DNA from 2 places in the Variovorax sp. dw_954 genome. Region 1 is predicted to be linked to the other one. Evidence: riboswitches for the same ligand, from Rfam matches in the RefSeq annotation. Region 1 holds a riboswitch; the other holds the start of a gene.
What was found. Region 1 has a riboswitch for glycine ahead of gcvT (glycine cleavage system aminomethyltransferase GcvT). Riboswitches for the same ligand answer to the same signal wherever they lie in the genome.

Region 1 (7,137 bases):
GCACCACGGCGGCGCCGGCGCGGGAGAGCGTTCGGGCGAATTGCGCGCCGAGCCCGCTCGACGCCCCCGTGACAAAGGCCACCCGGCCCGCGAGATCGATGCTGTATGTCATGGCGGGAGTCCCTCGTGCGTTGCGCGGGGCGACGCCACAGGCGGCATCGCCGAATGACAGGGGATGAGACCACGCGCCGCATAAAATGCCGTGCATCCCCGCTCCCCTGCAACCAAAAAACATTATCGGCCAGACCCCATGACCCACGACGAAATCCTCGCCCAGTTCGGCCCCCGCGAAGCCATGGAGTACGACGTCGTCGTAGTCGGTGGCGGCCCCGCGGGCCTGTCCACCGCGATCCGCCTGAAGCAGCTGGCGGCCAAGAACAACACCGAAGTCTCCGTCGTCGTGCTGGAAAAGGGCTCCGAGCCCGGCGCGCATATCCTCTCCGGCGCCATCATGGACCCGCGCGCGCTCAACGAGCTGCTGCCCGACTGGGCCGAACTTGGCGCCCCGTTGAACCAGCCCGTCACCGACGACGCCATGGTGTTCCTCAGCGAGAAGACCGGCTACCGCACGCCCAACTTCTTCCTGCCGGACTGCTTCCAGAACCACGGCAACTACATCATCAGCCTGGGCAACTTCACCAAGTGGCTGGCCCAGCAGGCCGAGAACCTCGGCGTCGAGATTTTCCCCGGCTTCCCCGCGGCGGAAGTGCTCTACAACGACGACGGCTCGGTGCGCGGCGTCGCTACCGGCAACATGGGCGTCGGCAAGGACGGCGAACCCACCGACAACTTCCAGCTCGGCATGGGACTGCACGGCAAGTACACGATCTTCGCGGAAGGTGCACGTGGCCACCTCGGCCGCCAGCTCATCAGCAAGTTCAAGCTCGACGCCGGCAAGGACCCGCAGGCCTATGGCCTCGGCGTGAAGGAAGTCTGGGAGATCGACCCCAAGCGGCACCAGCCCGGCTTCGTGCTGCACACGGCCGGCTGGCCGATGAAGAGCGACACCTACGGCGGCGCCTTCCTCTATCACATGGAGGACAACAAGGTCACGCTGGGCTTCATCACCGGGCTCGACTACAGCAACCCCTACCTCAGCCCCTTCGAGGAGATGCAGCGCTGGAAGACGCACCCGAACATCCGCTGGTACCTCGAAGGCGACGAGGCCCACGGCATCAAGCCGGCCAAGCGCATCGGCTACGGCGCACGCGCCATCACGGCCGGCGGCCTGATGTCGCTGCCGAAGACGGTGTTCCCGGGCGGCGCCCTGGTGGGTTGCGAGGCCGGCTACCTCAACGTGAGCCGCATCAAGGGCAGCCACGCGGCCATCAAGACCGGCATGCTGGCCGCCGAAGCGGCCTACGCCGCGCTGCAAGCGGGCCGCCAGCACGACGAACTCACGGCCTACCCTGCCGCGTTCGAGAAGAGTTGGCTCTACAAGGAGCTGTACAAGGCGCGCAACTTCAAGAGCTGGTTCAAGAAGGGCCTGGGTGTCGCAACGCTGATGAACGGCGTCGAGCAGTTCCTCCTGAAGGGCCACGTGCCATGGACCCTGCACCGCGACAAGCCCGATCACCTCGCGCTCAAGCCGGCTGCCGAGTGCGAGCCCATCGTCTACCCGAAGCCCGACGGCAAGCTCACCTTCGACCGCCTCTCCAGCGTGTTCATCAGCAACACCAACCACGAGGAGCACCAGCCGGCCCACCTGACGCTGAAGGACGCGTCAGTGCCGGTCAACGTCAATCTGGCCAAGTTCGCCGGCCCCGAGTCGCGCTACTGCCCCGCCGGCGTCTACGAGTTCGTGCCCGACGGTGACGCCGGCAAGCAGCGCCTGCAGATCAATGCGCAGAACTGCGTGCACTGCAAGACCTGCGACATCAAGGATCCGACCCAGAACATCGTCTGGGTCACGCCGGAAGGCGGCGGCGGACCCAACTACGTCGGCATGTAGTAGCTACCCCTCGCTCTCCCGCCAGAACGCGCCCGCACGGCGCGTTTTTTGTTTACATTTTGTATCGGCGTGTTTCCTGCTTCACAGAAGGGAGGCGATGCGCTATGACATCGTTTTAAGCTGGCAGGACAGGAGAACTACCGATGCAAATCGTGATCACCGGCGGCGCGGGCTTCCTCGGGGCGCGACTGGCGCGCAAGCTGCTGGCCAGGGGCTCCCTTGGCGTCGGCGGCGGCAAGGAGCATCGCCTCGGCACGCTCACGCTGGTCGACCGGGTGCAGCCACCGGACGACCTGGCGAGCCATCCCCGGGTGAACGTGATCGTCGGCGACCTGTGCGAGCTGCTGGCCCCGGACAGTCCGCAGCGCGCCCTTCCGCCGGAGACGGCGGTGGTGTTCCACCTGGCCGCCGCCGTGAGCGGCGAGTCCGAGGCCGACTTCGAACTCGGCATGCGCAGCAATTTCCTGGCGACCTATGCCCTGCTGGAGGCCTGCCGGGCCCAGCACACGCGGCCGCTGCTCGTGTACGCGAGTTCCCTGGCCGTGTACGGCGCGCCCCTGCCCCATGTGATCGAGGACGACACGCTGCCCACGCCGCAGACCAGCTACGGCACGCAGAAGTTCATCGGCGAGCAGCTCGTGGCCGACTACGGGCGCAAGGGCTACGTCCACGCGCGCAGCGTGCGCCTCATGACCGTGGCGGTGCGGCCGGGCGAGCCCAACGGCGCCGCGTCGGGCTTCCTCAGCGGCATGTTCCGCGAGCCGCTGGCCGGGCTGCCCTCGCGCTGCCCCGTGCCGCCGGAAACGATGGTGGCGCTCTCGTCGCCCGCACGCACCATCGAGGGGCTGATCTGCGCCGCGACCGCACCACACGCCAAATGGGGGCCACGCACCGCCGTCAACCTCCCATCCTTGTGCGTCAGCGTCGACGAGATGGTCCAGGCGCTGCACCGCATCGGCGGCGCCGCCGCCACCGACCTGCTGGACATGCGGCTCGACCGCACCATCACCGAGATCATCAGCGGCTGGCCGGGCCGCTTCGAATGGGTGCGCGCGCGCGACCTGGGCCTGTATGCCGACGAGAGCATCGACGCCATCCTGCGCGACTACGTCCGTGAAAATCCCGACGCGGTGATCCTGCCCGTGGCGGCCTGACAGTAGAATTCCGCCGGTCAGGAGAGCGCCCCGGCAACGGGACCGCCGAAGGCGCAGGCCCCCTAAAGAATGGGTCCGAACGCTCAGGCAAAAGGACTGACAAGGCGCCCGCTCCAACGGGCGTTTTCTTGCTGGAGAGAGACCGCGCAACCAGGCGGTCCACCGAAGGAGCAAACCCCGATCGTGGGGCGAATCTCTCAGGTAAAGCGGACAGCAGGAGTGCCCGTGGCATTTGCCATGGAACTCGACTGCCCCACCGGAACCAAGCCTCATGGCCACTCCATCCGACACCTCCGCTGAACTTCTCAAGACACCGCTGAACGACCTCCACGTCGAGCTTGGCGGGCGCATGGTGCCCTTCGCGGGCTACTCGATGCCGGTTCAATACCCGGCCGGCCTCATGGCCGAACACAAGCACACGCGCGAAGCCGCCGGCCTCTTCGACATCTCGCACATGGGGCAATTGCGGCTCGTCGGCCCGGACGCGGCGGCCGCCTTCGAGACGCTGATGCCGGTCGACGTGATCGGCCTGGCGCCGGGTAAGCAGCGCTACGGCCTGCTGCTCGACGACAACGGCGGAATCCTCGACGACCTGATGTTCTTCAACGAAGGCATGGACTCGCTCTTCGTGATCGTGAACGGGGCCTGCAAGGCAGCCGACATCGCGCACATCACGGCAAGGATCGGCGGGCGCTGCTCGGTGCAGCCGCTGCCCGACCACGCGCTGCTCGCGCTGCAAGGCCCGCAGGCCGCCGCCACGCTGGCGCGGCTGTCGCCGGGTGTCGAGCGCTACGTCTTCATGACCGGCGGCGCCGTGCAGATCGGCTCGATCCCGGCTTTCGTGACGCGCAGCGGCTACACCGGGGAAGACGGCTTCGAGATCTCGGTGGCCGCAAGCGACGCCGACGCACTCGCCCGCCTGTTGCTGGCGCAACCCGAGGTCAAGCCCATCGGCCTCGGCGCCCGCAATTCGCTGCGCCTCGAAGCCGGCCTGTGCCTCTACGGGAATGACATCGACACCACCACCACGCCGGTCGAGGCCTCGCTCAACTGGGCGATGCAGAAGGTGCGCCGCGCCGGGGGCACGCGCGAAGGCGGCTTTCCGGGAGCAGAGAAGATCCTCGCGCAGTTGGCCGTGGCCAGCGACCTGGCCGGCCACGTCGACCAGAAGACGCTCACGCGCAAGCGCGTCGGCCTGGTGGCGCTGGAGCGCGTACCGGTGCGCGACGGCACCGAGCTGCAATCCTTCGAAGGCCATCTCATCGGCAAGGTGACCAGCGGCCTGCTCGGCCCGACGGCCGACCGTCCGATCGCCATGGCCTACGTGGCCACGGCCTTTTCCGAGCCCGGCACCCGCATCCAGGCCATCGTGCGCGGCAAGCCCGTGCCGATGGAAGTGACCACCATGCCCTTCGTGCCGACGCGCTATTTCCGCGGCTGATTTCCCCAAGGTTCGCCAGATTTTTTTGCAGGAGCTTTCTTCATGACCGTCAAGTACACCCAGGACCATGAGTGGGTCCAATCCACCGGCGGCGATGCCGTCACCGTCGGCATCACCGTGCACGCGCAGGACGCGCTCGGCGACGTGGTGTTCGTCGACCTGCCCGAAGTTGGCAAGACCTTTGCGCAAGGCGAAGTGGCCGGCGTGGTCGAGTCGGTCAAGGCCGCTGCCGACGTGTTCATGCCCGTGTCGGGCGAGATCACCGAAGTCAACGAAGCCCTGCGCGCCGACCCGTCGCTCGCCAACACCGATCCGCTCGCGGCCGGCTGGTTCTTCAAGGTCAAGCTGAGCGATTCCTTGCAGCTGGATGCGCTTATGGATTCGACCGCCTACGACAAGTTTGCGGCGGAGGCTTGATCTACCGCCGCTGAATGCGGACGGCCGGACGCGAAAGACCCAACGCGGACAGCCGAACGCAGAAGTCGCAAAGGTTTCGCAAAGGTCGCAAAAGAAGACAGAGATTTTCCTGGAAGTCCTCTTGCGACTTCTGCGAAACCTTCGCGACCTCTGCGTTCGGTTCCCGTTCCCGCATTCCCCCGCCCCCTGACAAGAACACGCCAATGCCCAACGCCCTGCCCTCCCTGCGCCAACTCGAGAACGCCGAAGAGTTCGTCGCGCGCCACATCGGCATCGAAGCCGCCGACGAGGCGCGCATGCTGCCCGTCATCGGCCATGCCACGCGCGAGGAATTGATCGACGGCATCGTGCCGCCGGCCATCCGCCGCTCGGCGCCGATGGACCTGCCGCCCGCCATCACCGAGGCCGCCGCGCTGGCCGAACTCAAGGCCATGGCGTCGAAGAACAAGGTCGCACGCAACTTCATCGGGCAGGGCTACTACGGCACGCACACGCCGGGCGTGATCCTGCGCAACATCCTCGAGAACCCGGCCTGGTACACCGCCTATACGCCCTACCAGGCCGAAATCTCGCAGGGTCGCATGGAAGCGCTGCTGAACTTCCAGACCATGGTCTGCGACCTCACCGGCATGGCCATCGCCAATGCGTCGATGCTCGACGAAGCCACCGCCGCGGCCGAGGCCATGACGCTGGCCAAGCGCAGCGTCAGGAGCAAGAGCAACGTGTTCCTGGTGGCGGGTGACTGCCATCCGCAGACCATCGAGGTCATCAGGACGCGCGCCGCGCCGCTGGGCATCGAGATCAAGATCAGCACCGCGACCGAAACCCTGCCGCACCTGATGGCGAGCGGCGACTTCTTCGGTGTGCTGGCGCAATATCCCGGCACCACCGGCCAGGTGCATGACCTGCGCCCGCTGGCCGGCCACGCGCATGCCAACAATGCCGCGCTGTGCGTCGCGGCCGACCTGCTCGCGCTCACGCTGCTCGCGCCCCCCGGCGAATGGGATGCCGACATCGTCTGCGGCACCACGCAGCGCTTCGGCATGCCGATGTGCAACGGCGGCCCGCACGCGGCCTACCTGGCCTGCCGCGACGAATTCAAGCGCTCGCTGCCGGGCCGGCTGGTCGGCGTCAGCGTCGATGTGCATGGCGCGCCCGCCTACCGCCTCGCGCTGCAGACGCGCGAACAACACATCCGCCGTGAGAAGGCCACGTCGAACATCTGCACCGCGCAGGTGTTGCCGGCCGTGATCGCGAGCATGTACGCGGTCTACCACGGGCCCCAGGGCCTCATCCGCATCGCACAGCGCGTGGCCGCGTTGACGGCCGTGCTCGCCGAGGGCCTCGAAGAGATGGGCCGCGTGGTGGCCAACGCCACCGCCTTCGATTCGCTGACCATCCAGACCGGCGACGACACCCAGGCCATCCTCGACCGCGCCACTGCCGCCAACATCAACCTGCGCTGCCGGCTGCAGGGCCACCTCGGCATTTCGCTCGACGAGACCAGCACCTATGCCGACGTCGAAGACCTGTGGGCGCTCTTCGCGCCGAAGGACGCGCACCTGCCGCATTTCGAATTGCTGGCCGAAGGCGTCGCGCCGCGCATCCCCGAGGAGCTGCGCCGCACCAGCGACTTCCTCACGCACCCGGTGTTCAACACGCACAAGAGCGAGACCGGCATGCTGCGCTACATCCGCAGCCTGAGCGACAAGGACCTCGCGCTCGACCGCAGCATGATCCCGCTGGGCAGCTGCACGATGAAGCTCAACGCCACGAGCGAGATGATCCCGATCACCTGGCCAGAATTCGCCAACATCCACCCGTTCGCGCCGGCTGAGCAGCGCCAAGGCTATGCCGAGCTGGACCAGCAACTGCGCGACTGGCTCTGCGAAGCCACCGGCTATGCCGGCATCAGCCTGCAACCCAATGCCGGCTCGCAGGGCGAATACGCCGGCCTGCTGGCCATCAAGGCCTTCCATGCATCACGCGGCGAGGGCCAGCGCAACATCTGCCTGATTCCGTCATCGGCCCATGGCACCAATCCGGCCAGCGCACAGATGGTCGGCATGCAGGTCGTCGTGACGGCCTGCGACGCGCAGGGCAACGTCGACCTCGACGACCTCAAGCGTGCGTGCGAGAAGCACAGCGCCAACCTGGCCGCCGTGATGATCACC
Region 2 (7,137 bases), on a different contig from region 1:
ACGCTCGGGATCGATGGCTTGGGCGAGCAGCGGCAGGAAGTTGTGCCGTTCAAGCTCTGAGTCGCTGACCTGCGGAAGCGGGTTCTGAATACGGGAACCGGACGCAGAGGACGCGAAGGTTCCGCGAAGGACGCAAAAGGAATACGGAAATTTTCTGAATCCTTTGCGTCCTTTTGCGTTTCTTCGCGACCTTCGCGTGCGTTCAAGTCCGCATTCGGCGGCTCATTTCTGGAATGCGAAGTCGACTTCCGGCGCCAATCCACTCACGATGTGCGCGATCGACTTGCCGGACCCGCAGGCATGCGTCCAACCCAGCGTGCCATGCCCCGTGTTGAGGAAGAAGTTGGGCAGCTTCGTCTTGCCGATCATCGGCACGTTGCTCGGCGTCGCCGGGCGCAGGCCGGTCCAGAACTGGGCCTTGGACGTGTCGCCCGCACCTGGAAACAGTTGCTCTACGCGCCGCACGATCGCCTCGCAGCGAACGCGGTTGAGGTCGCGGTCGTAGCCGTTGAGTTCGGCCGTTCCGGCGATGCGCATGCGGTCGCCGCGGCCATCCTCCGATGTGTAGCGCGAGAACACCAGCTTGAACTCGTCGTCCGTCAGGGAGACCTGGTAGGCCTTGGACGCATCCTTCACCGGCAGCGTCACCGAATAGCCCTTGGCCGGGTAGATCGGCAACTCGATGCCCAGCGGCTTGGCATAGATCGGGCTCAGCGAACCCATCGCCATCACATAGGCATCGGCCTGCAGGCGCTGGAAGCGGCCTTCGATGTCGGTGGCTTCGACGTGCTCGACCTTGCCGCCTGCCTCGCGGATCGCCGTCACGGTGTGGCTCATGAGGAACTTGACGCCAGCCGCTTCGCAGAGCTTGACCAGTTCGCGTGCGAATCGGTTTGCATCGCCCGACTCGTCTTCGGCGGTGTAGGTCGCGCCGGCCAGTTGCGGACGGATGTGGGCCAGCGCGGGTTCGAGCTTCACCGCCTCGTCGGCGGAAATGACGAGGCGCTCGCAGCCCAGCGCGCGCATCTGCTCGGCCGGCTTCAGTGCACCGTCGAACTCCTTCTGCGTCGTGTAGAAGTGCAGGATGCCCTGCGTGCGCTGGTCGTAGCCGAGGCCGGTTTCGCTGCGCAGCGCCTGCAGCATGCTGCGGCTGTAGGTGCCCAGTCGCACGATCTGCTCGATGTTGTGTTTCGTCCGCGCCGGTGTGCATTCGCGCAGGAACTGCAGGCCCCACATCCACTGGCGCATGTCGGCGCGGATGCGGAACAGGAGCGGCGCGTCTTCCTTGCCCAGCCATTGCAGCACCTTGATCGGGGCGCTTGGATTGGCCCAGGGTTCGGCATGGCTGACGGAGATCTGCCCGCCGTTGGCAAAGCTGGTTTCGGCGGCCGGCGTGGCCTGCCGGTCGACCACGGTGACTTCATGGCCGAGTTTCTGAAGGTAATAGGCCGAGGTGACGCCGAGCAAGCCGGCGCCCAACACGATCACGCGCATGGGAGGTCCTTTGAATGGATTTCAAAAGCCGCTCCCCCTGTCCTTGTTACCTGAGAGTTTCGACCTCCGCGCCCGCGGGGGTGTTGCTCCTTCGGTGCATCGGGCATGTGCCCGATGGCTCTCCAGACGGCGATATCGATGGGTGCAGTACACGACCCCGTGAAAGGTCGACCTGAGCGTTCATGGGAGTTTGCGCCTTCGGTGGAGCGGTCGCATGACCGCTCGCTCTCCTGCGGGCTGGATTCTAGGTTTGGCGCTTCGAATCGCCAACAGGGTGGCAAAGAATGACCCGACATATCGACCTGGATGTGGCCCTGCGACATCACGCGCGCGCACTTGGCATCCCCGCCCCGGAGGAGTGCAGCGTGTAGCCATCGGGCGTGGCATGCACCGCCTTTTCCGTGCCGATCACGCCGCCCTGAAAAGACGTCACTCACGTAATAGTCCACCAGAAGTCGGGGGCTTTGCACTTCTGCGTGACGCGGTTTCACTGCAAAATAGCACGACCGTTCGTTTTATTGAATAAGCACTCATGTCCGTCACCGCCGCGTCCGCAAAAGCCTCGCGTACCGCCCAGAAGGGCCAGCAGACCAAGGCCGCCATCGTCGATGCGGCGCTCAATCTTGCCGCACAGATCGGGCTCGAGGGCCTGTCGATAGGGGCCGTGGCCGAACTCACGCAGATGAGCAAGTCGGGTGTGTTCGCGCACTTCGGCTCGCGCGAGGAACTGCAGATCTCCGTGGTCCGCGAATACCACGCCCGCTTCGAGCAGGAAGTGTTCTACGCCGCCATGTCGGCGCCGCGCGGACTGCCGCGCCTGTGCGCCTTGTTCGACAACTGGATGAAGCGCACCTCGGTCGAGATCGACTCTGGCTGCATCTACATCAGCGGCGCCACCGAATTCGACGACCGCCCGGGGCCGGTGCGCGACGCGCTGGTCGAGTCGGTCAACATCTGGCAGGGCGCCATGTTCCGCGCGGTGCAGCAGGCCACGGCCGAAGGCCACTTCCGCGACGACGCCGACGAGCGCCAGATCGCCTTCGAGATCCACGGACTCATCCTTGCGTCTCACTACGAAGCGCGCTTCCTGCACGTGCCCGGTTCGATCGAGCGCGCCAGGCGAGGCTTCGGAAACATCATCCAGCGCTCGGCTACGCCGTCAGCCCCGCGCCCCGCGTCCATGCAGTCCTCGCCATCGCGCGAAGGCTGATTCACTTTTTACCCAAGAAACTGCTCAGGAGCTTTCGTCCATGCCTTCCTACACCCCGCCGCTGCGTGACATGCAATTCGTGCTGCATGAAGTCTTCCATGTCGCCGATGAATTCAAGGCCATGCCCAAGCATGCGGAAACCGACGTCGACACCATCAACGCCGTCATCGAAGAAGCAGGCAAGTTCGCTGCCGAAGTGACCTTCCCGCTGAACATCTCCGGCGACGCGGAAGGCTGCACGCTCGACAAGGCCACGCACGAAGTCACCGCGCCTAAGGGCTTCAAGGAAGCCTACGCACAGTTCGTCGAAGGCGGCTGGCCGGCGCTCTCGTGCAGCACCGAGTTCGGCGGCCAGGGCCTGCCGTACGTGCTGAACCAGTGCCTCTACGAAATGCTCAACAGCGCGAACCAGGCCTGGACCATGTACCCCGGCCTCTCCCACGGCGCCTACGAAGCCCTGCAGGCGCACGGCACCGACGCGCAGAAGAAGACCTACCTGCCCAAGCTCACCACCGGCGAATGGACCGGCACCATGTGCCTGACCGAGCCGCATTGCGGCACCGACCTCGGCATGCTGCGCACCAAGGCCGAGCCGCAGGCCGACGGCAGCTACAAGATCACCGGCAACAAGATCTTCATCTCGGCCGGCGAACACGACATGGCCGAGAACATCATCCACCTGGTGCTCGCTCGCCTGCCGGACGCGCCCAAGGGCAGCAAGGGCATCAGCCTGTTCGCGGTGCCGAAGTTCCACGTCAAGGCGGACGGTTCGCTGGGTGACCGCAACCCGATCTTCTGCGCCGGCCTCGAGCACAAGATGGGCATCCACGGCAACGCCACCGCGCAGATCGCCATCGACGGCGCTACCGGCACCATGGTCGGCGAGCCCAACAAGGGCCTGGCCGCGATGTTCGTGATGATGAACGCCGCACGCCTGGGCGTGGGCAACCAGTCGCTGGGCCTGACCGAAGTGGCCTACCAGAACGCGCTGGCCTATGCCAAGGACCGCATCCAGATGCGTTCGCTGACGGGCGTGAAGGCCAAGGACAAGGATGCCGATCCGATCATCGTGCACCCCGACGTGCGCAAGATGCTGCTGACCGCCAAGGCCTACGCCGAAGGCGGCCGCGCGCTGCAGGTCTTCTGCACGCTGCTGCTCGACAAGGAACACCACCACCCCGACGAAAAGGTGCGCAAGGACTCCGGCGAACTGGTCGCGCTGCTGACCCCGATCGTCAAGGCCTTCATCACCGACAACGGCCACATCGCGACCAACGCCTGCATGCAGGTCTACGGCGGCCATGGCTTCATCACGGAATGGGGCATGGAGCAGTTCGTGCGCGACAACCGCATCAACATGATCTACGAAGGCACGAACACCGTGCAGTCGCTGGACCTGCTGGGCCGCAAGGTGCTGGGCAACAACGGCGCCACGCTGAAGAAGTTCGGCAAACTGGTCGGCGCGCTGGTGGCCGAGGAAGGAGTCAACGAGAAGATGAGCGAGTTCATCACGCCCATCGCCGTGCTGGGCGACCAGCTGACCAAGTTCACGACCGAAGTCGGCTTCAAGGGCTTCCAGAACCCCGATGAAGTGGGCGCTGCCGCGGTGGACTACCTGCGCGTCGCGGGCCACTTCGTGTTTGGCTACCTGTTCGCCCGCATGGCGCAAGTGGCGCTGCGCGAAATCGCGGCGGGCAACACCGACCCGTTCTACGTCGGCAAGCTGCAGACCGCGCGCTTCTACTTCGCCAAGCTGTTCACCGAGACCGCGACGCTGATGCGCAACGCGCGCACGGGCAGCAAGGTGCTGATGGACACCGACGCGGCGCTGGCCTGATCTTCATTTCGACAAACAAAGGGGACACGACCATGAAGCTTGCACTGACGGCCATTCTTTTCGCGATGACCTCGGCCTGCGCCTTTGCGCAGATGACGCCGGTGGGCGCCTGGCACACCATCGACGACAAGACCAACGAGGTCAAGTCGCAGATCCGCATCAGCGAGTCCGGTGGCGTGGTGAGCGGCCGCATCGAGAAGCTGCTGCGCAAGGAGGCCAAGCAGGACGCGGTGTGCGACGAGTGCAGCGACGACCGCAAGGGCAAGCCGATGGTCGGCCTCGAGATCATCCGCGGTGCGAAGAAAGTTGAGGGCAAGGACGTCTGGGAAGACGGCAAGATCCTCGACCCCGAGAACGGCAAGACCTACACGCTGCGCCTGACGCCCATCGAGGGTGGCAAGAAGCTGGAAGTGCGCGGCTCGGTGCTCGGCATCGGGCGCACGCAAACCTGGACGCGAGTCCAGTAAGAAACATCAGACGGAAATTCAATGTCCCGATTCCAAGTGAAGAAAGTCGCCGTGCTCGGCGCCGGCGTGATGGGCGCGCAGATTGCTGCGCACCTGGTCAACGTCCGAGTACCGGTGGTGCTGTTCGACCTGGCCGCGAAAGACGCGACCGGCGCTGTCGCACAAGGCGCGGCGAAGAACGGCATCGTGACGCGTGCCATCGACAACCTCAAGAAGCTCAAGCCCGCGCCGCTCGGCGACGTTGCCGACGCGGGGCTGATCGAGGTCGCCAACTACGACGACCACCTCGACAAGCTCGGCGAATGCGACCTCGTGATCGAAGCGATCGCCGAGCGCATGGACTGGAAGCTCGATCTGTACAAGAAGATCGCGCCGCACGTGTCGAAGAACGCGATCCTGGCCTCGAACACTTCGGGCCTGTCGATCACCAAGCTCAGCGAAGCGCTGCCCGAAGCCATGAAGTCGCAGTTCTGCGGCATTCACTTCTTCAACCCGCCGCGCTACATGTTCCTGGTCGAGCTGATCAACACGCCGACCACCCGGCCCGAAGTGCTCGACCAGCTCGAAGCCTTCGTCACCAGCACGCTCGGCAAGGGCGTGGTGCGCGCGCACGACACGCCCAACTTCATCGCCAATCGCGTCGGCATTGCCGGCCTGCTGGCGACGCTGAAGGAAGTCGAGAAGTTCGGCCTGACGCCGGACGTGGTCGACGACCTCACCGGCAAGAAGCTGGGCCGCGCCAGTTCGGGCACCTTCCGCACGGCGGACGTGGTCGGCCTCGACACGCTGGCCCACGTGGTCAAGACCTTGCAGGACAACCTCGACGAGAAGAGCGATCCGTTCTATCCGAACTTCGCGACGCCGCCGGTGCTGGCCAAGCTGCTGGAACTCGGCAAGCTGGGCAACAAGACCAAGGGCGGCTTCTACAAGAAGGCCGGCCGCGACATCCTGCGCTTCGACTTGGCCAAGGGCGACTATGTGCCCTCGGGCGAGAAGGCCGACGAGGTCTATGGCCGCATGTTGAAGAAGCCCGCGGGCGAGCGCCTGCGGCTGCTGCGCGAGAGCGAAGGACCGCAGGGCCAGTTCCTCTGGGCCATCCTGCGCGACAGCTTCCACTACGCCGCGATCCATCTCGCGACCATTGCCGAAAGCGCGCGCGACATCGACTTCGCGATGCGCTGGGGCTTCGGCATGAAGCAGGGCCCGTTCGAGTTGTGGCAGGAAGCCGGCTGGACGCAGGTGGCTCAATGGATCCAGGAAGACATCGACGCCGGCAAGGCGCTGACGAACGCGCCGCTGCCGAAGTGGGTGTTTGAAGGTCCGGTTGCGCAAGCCGGTGGCGTGCACACGGCTGAAGGCTCGTGGAGCGCGTCGGCGAACAAGTTCGTGCCGCAACGCAGGCTGCCGGTGCACGCGCGCCAGTTGTTCCCCGAGAGCGTGCTCGGTGCGAACGCGCAGGACGCCAACAAGGCCGGCACGACGATCAGCGACGAAGGCGACGTGCGCGTCTGGACGCTGGAAGGCGAAGTGCTCATCGCCAGCATCCATTCGAAGATGCATGCGATCAGCCCGGATGTGGCGGAGGCGCTGGGCGCTGCGGTCGACCTGGCCGAAGCCGAATACAAGGGCCTGGTGATCTGGTCGCCGGACGAGATGTTCTCGGTCGGCGCCGACTTGCAAGCCATGCTGCCAGCCTTCGTGGTTGCCGGCATCGGCGCGGTCGAAGGCGCTGAAGAAGCCTTGCAGCAAGTCATGCTGAAGATCCGCCACAGCAGCGTGCCCGTGGTGTCGGCCATTCGCGGCCTGGCGCTGGGCGGCGGCTGCGAACTGGCCGTGTACTCGGCCAAGCGCGTCGCGGCGATGGAAAGCTACATCGGCCTGGTCGAAGTCGGCGTGGGCCTGATCCCCGGCGCGGGCGGCCTCACCTACATCGCTCGCCGTGCGGCGGAGAACGCGGCCGCTTCGACCGGCACCGACCTGCTGCCCTTCCTCACCGAAGGCTTCACCGCCGCCGCGATGGCCAAAGTCGGCACCGGCGCGCTCGATTCGAAGAAGCTCGGCTATTTGCTCGATAGCGACGTGATCGTGCCGAACAAGGACGAACTGCTCTACGTCGCGCAACAGCAGGT

Region 2: another riboswitch for glycine. It lies ahead of HB681_RS00965 (D-amino acid dehydrogenase); the one in region 1 lies ahead of gcvT (glycine cleavage system aminomethyltransferase GcvT).

Annotation. Positions count from the first base shown of each region.
Region 1 covers NZ_JAAVVD010000002.1:325,751-332,887, reverse strand. The annotation lists gene HB681_RS04675 (SDR family oxidoreductase) at 1-112, opposite strand, end outside; gene HB681_RS04670 (electron transfer flavoprotein-ubiquinone oxidoreductase) at 251-1,951, shown strand; gene denD (D-erythronate dehydrogenase) at 2,095-3,105, shown strand; glycine riboswitch at 3,114-3,214, shown strand; glycine riboswitch at 3,227-3,329, shown strand; gene gcvT (glycine cleavage system aminomethyltransferase GcvT) at 3,377-4,546, shown strand; gene gcvH (glycine cleavage system protein GcvH) at 4,589-4,963, shown strand; gene gcvP (aminomethyl-transferring glycine dehydrogenase) at 5,167-7,137, shown strand, end outside.
Region 2 covers NZ_JAAVVD010000001.1:206,738-213,874, forward strand. The annotation lists gene HB681_RS00960 (fumarylacetoacetate hydrolase family protein) at 1-60, shown strand, start outside; gene HB681_RS00965 (D-amino acid dehydrogenase) at 223-1,494, opposite strand; glycine riboswitch at 1,522-1,630, opposite strand; glycine riboswitch at 1,643-1,737, opposite strand; gene HB681_RS00970 (TetR/AcrR family transcriptional regulator) at 2,027-2,704, shown strand; gene HB681_RS00975 (acyl-CoA dehydrogenase C-terminal domain-containing protein) at 2,745-4,541, shown strand; gene HB681_RS00980 (DUF2147 domain-containing protein) at 4,574-5,008, shown strand; gene HB681_RS00985 (3-hydroxyacyl-CoA dehydrogenase/enoyl-CoA hydratase family protein) at 5,030-7,137, shown strand, end outside.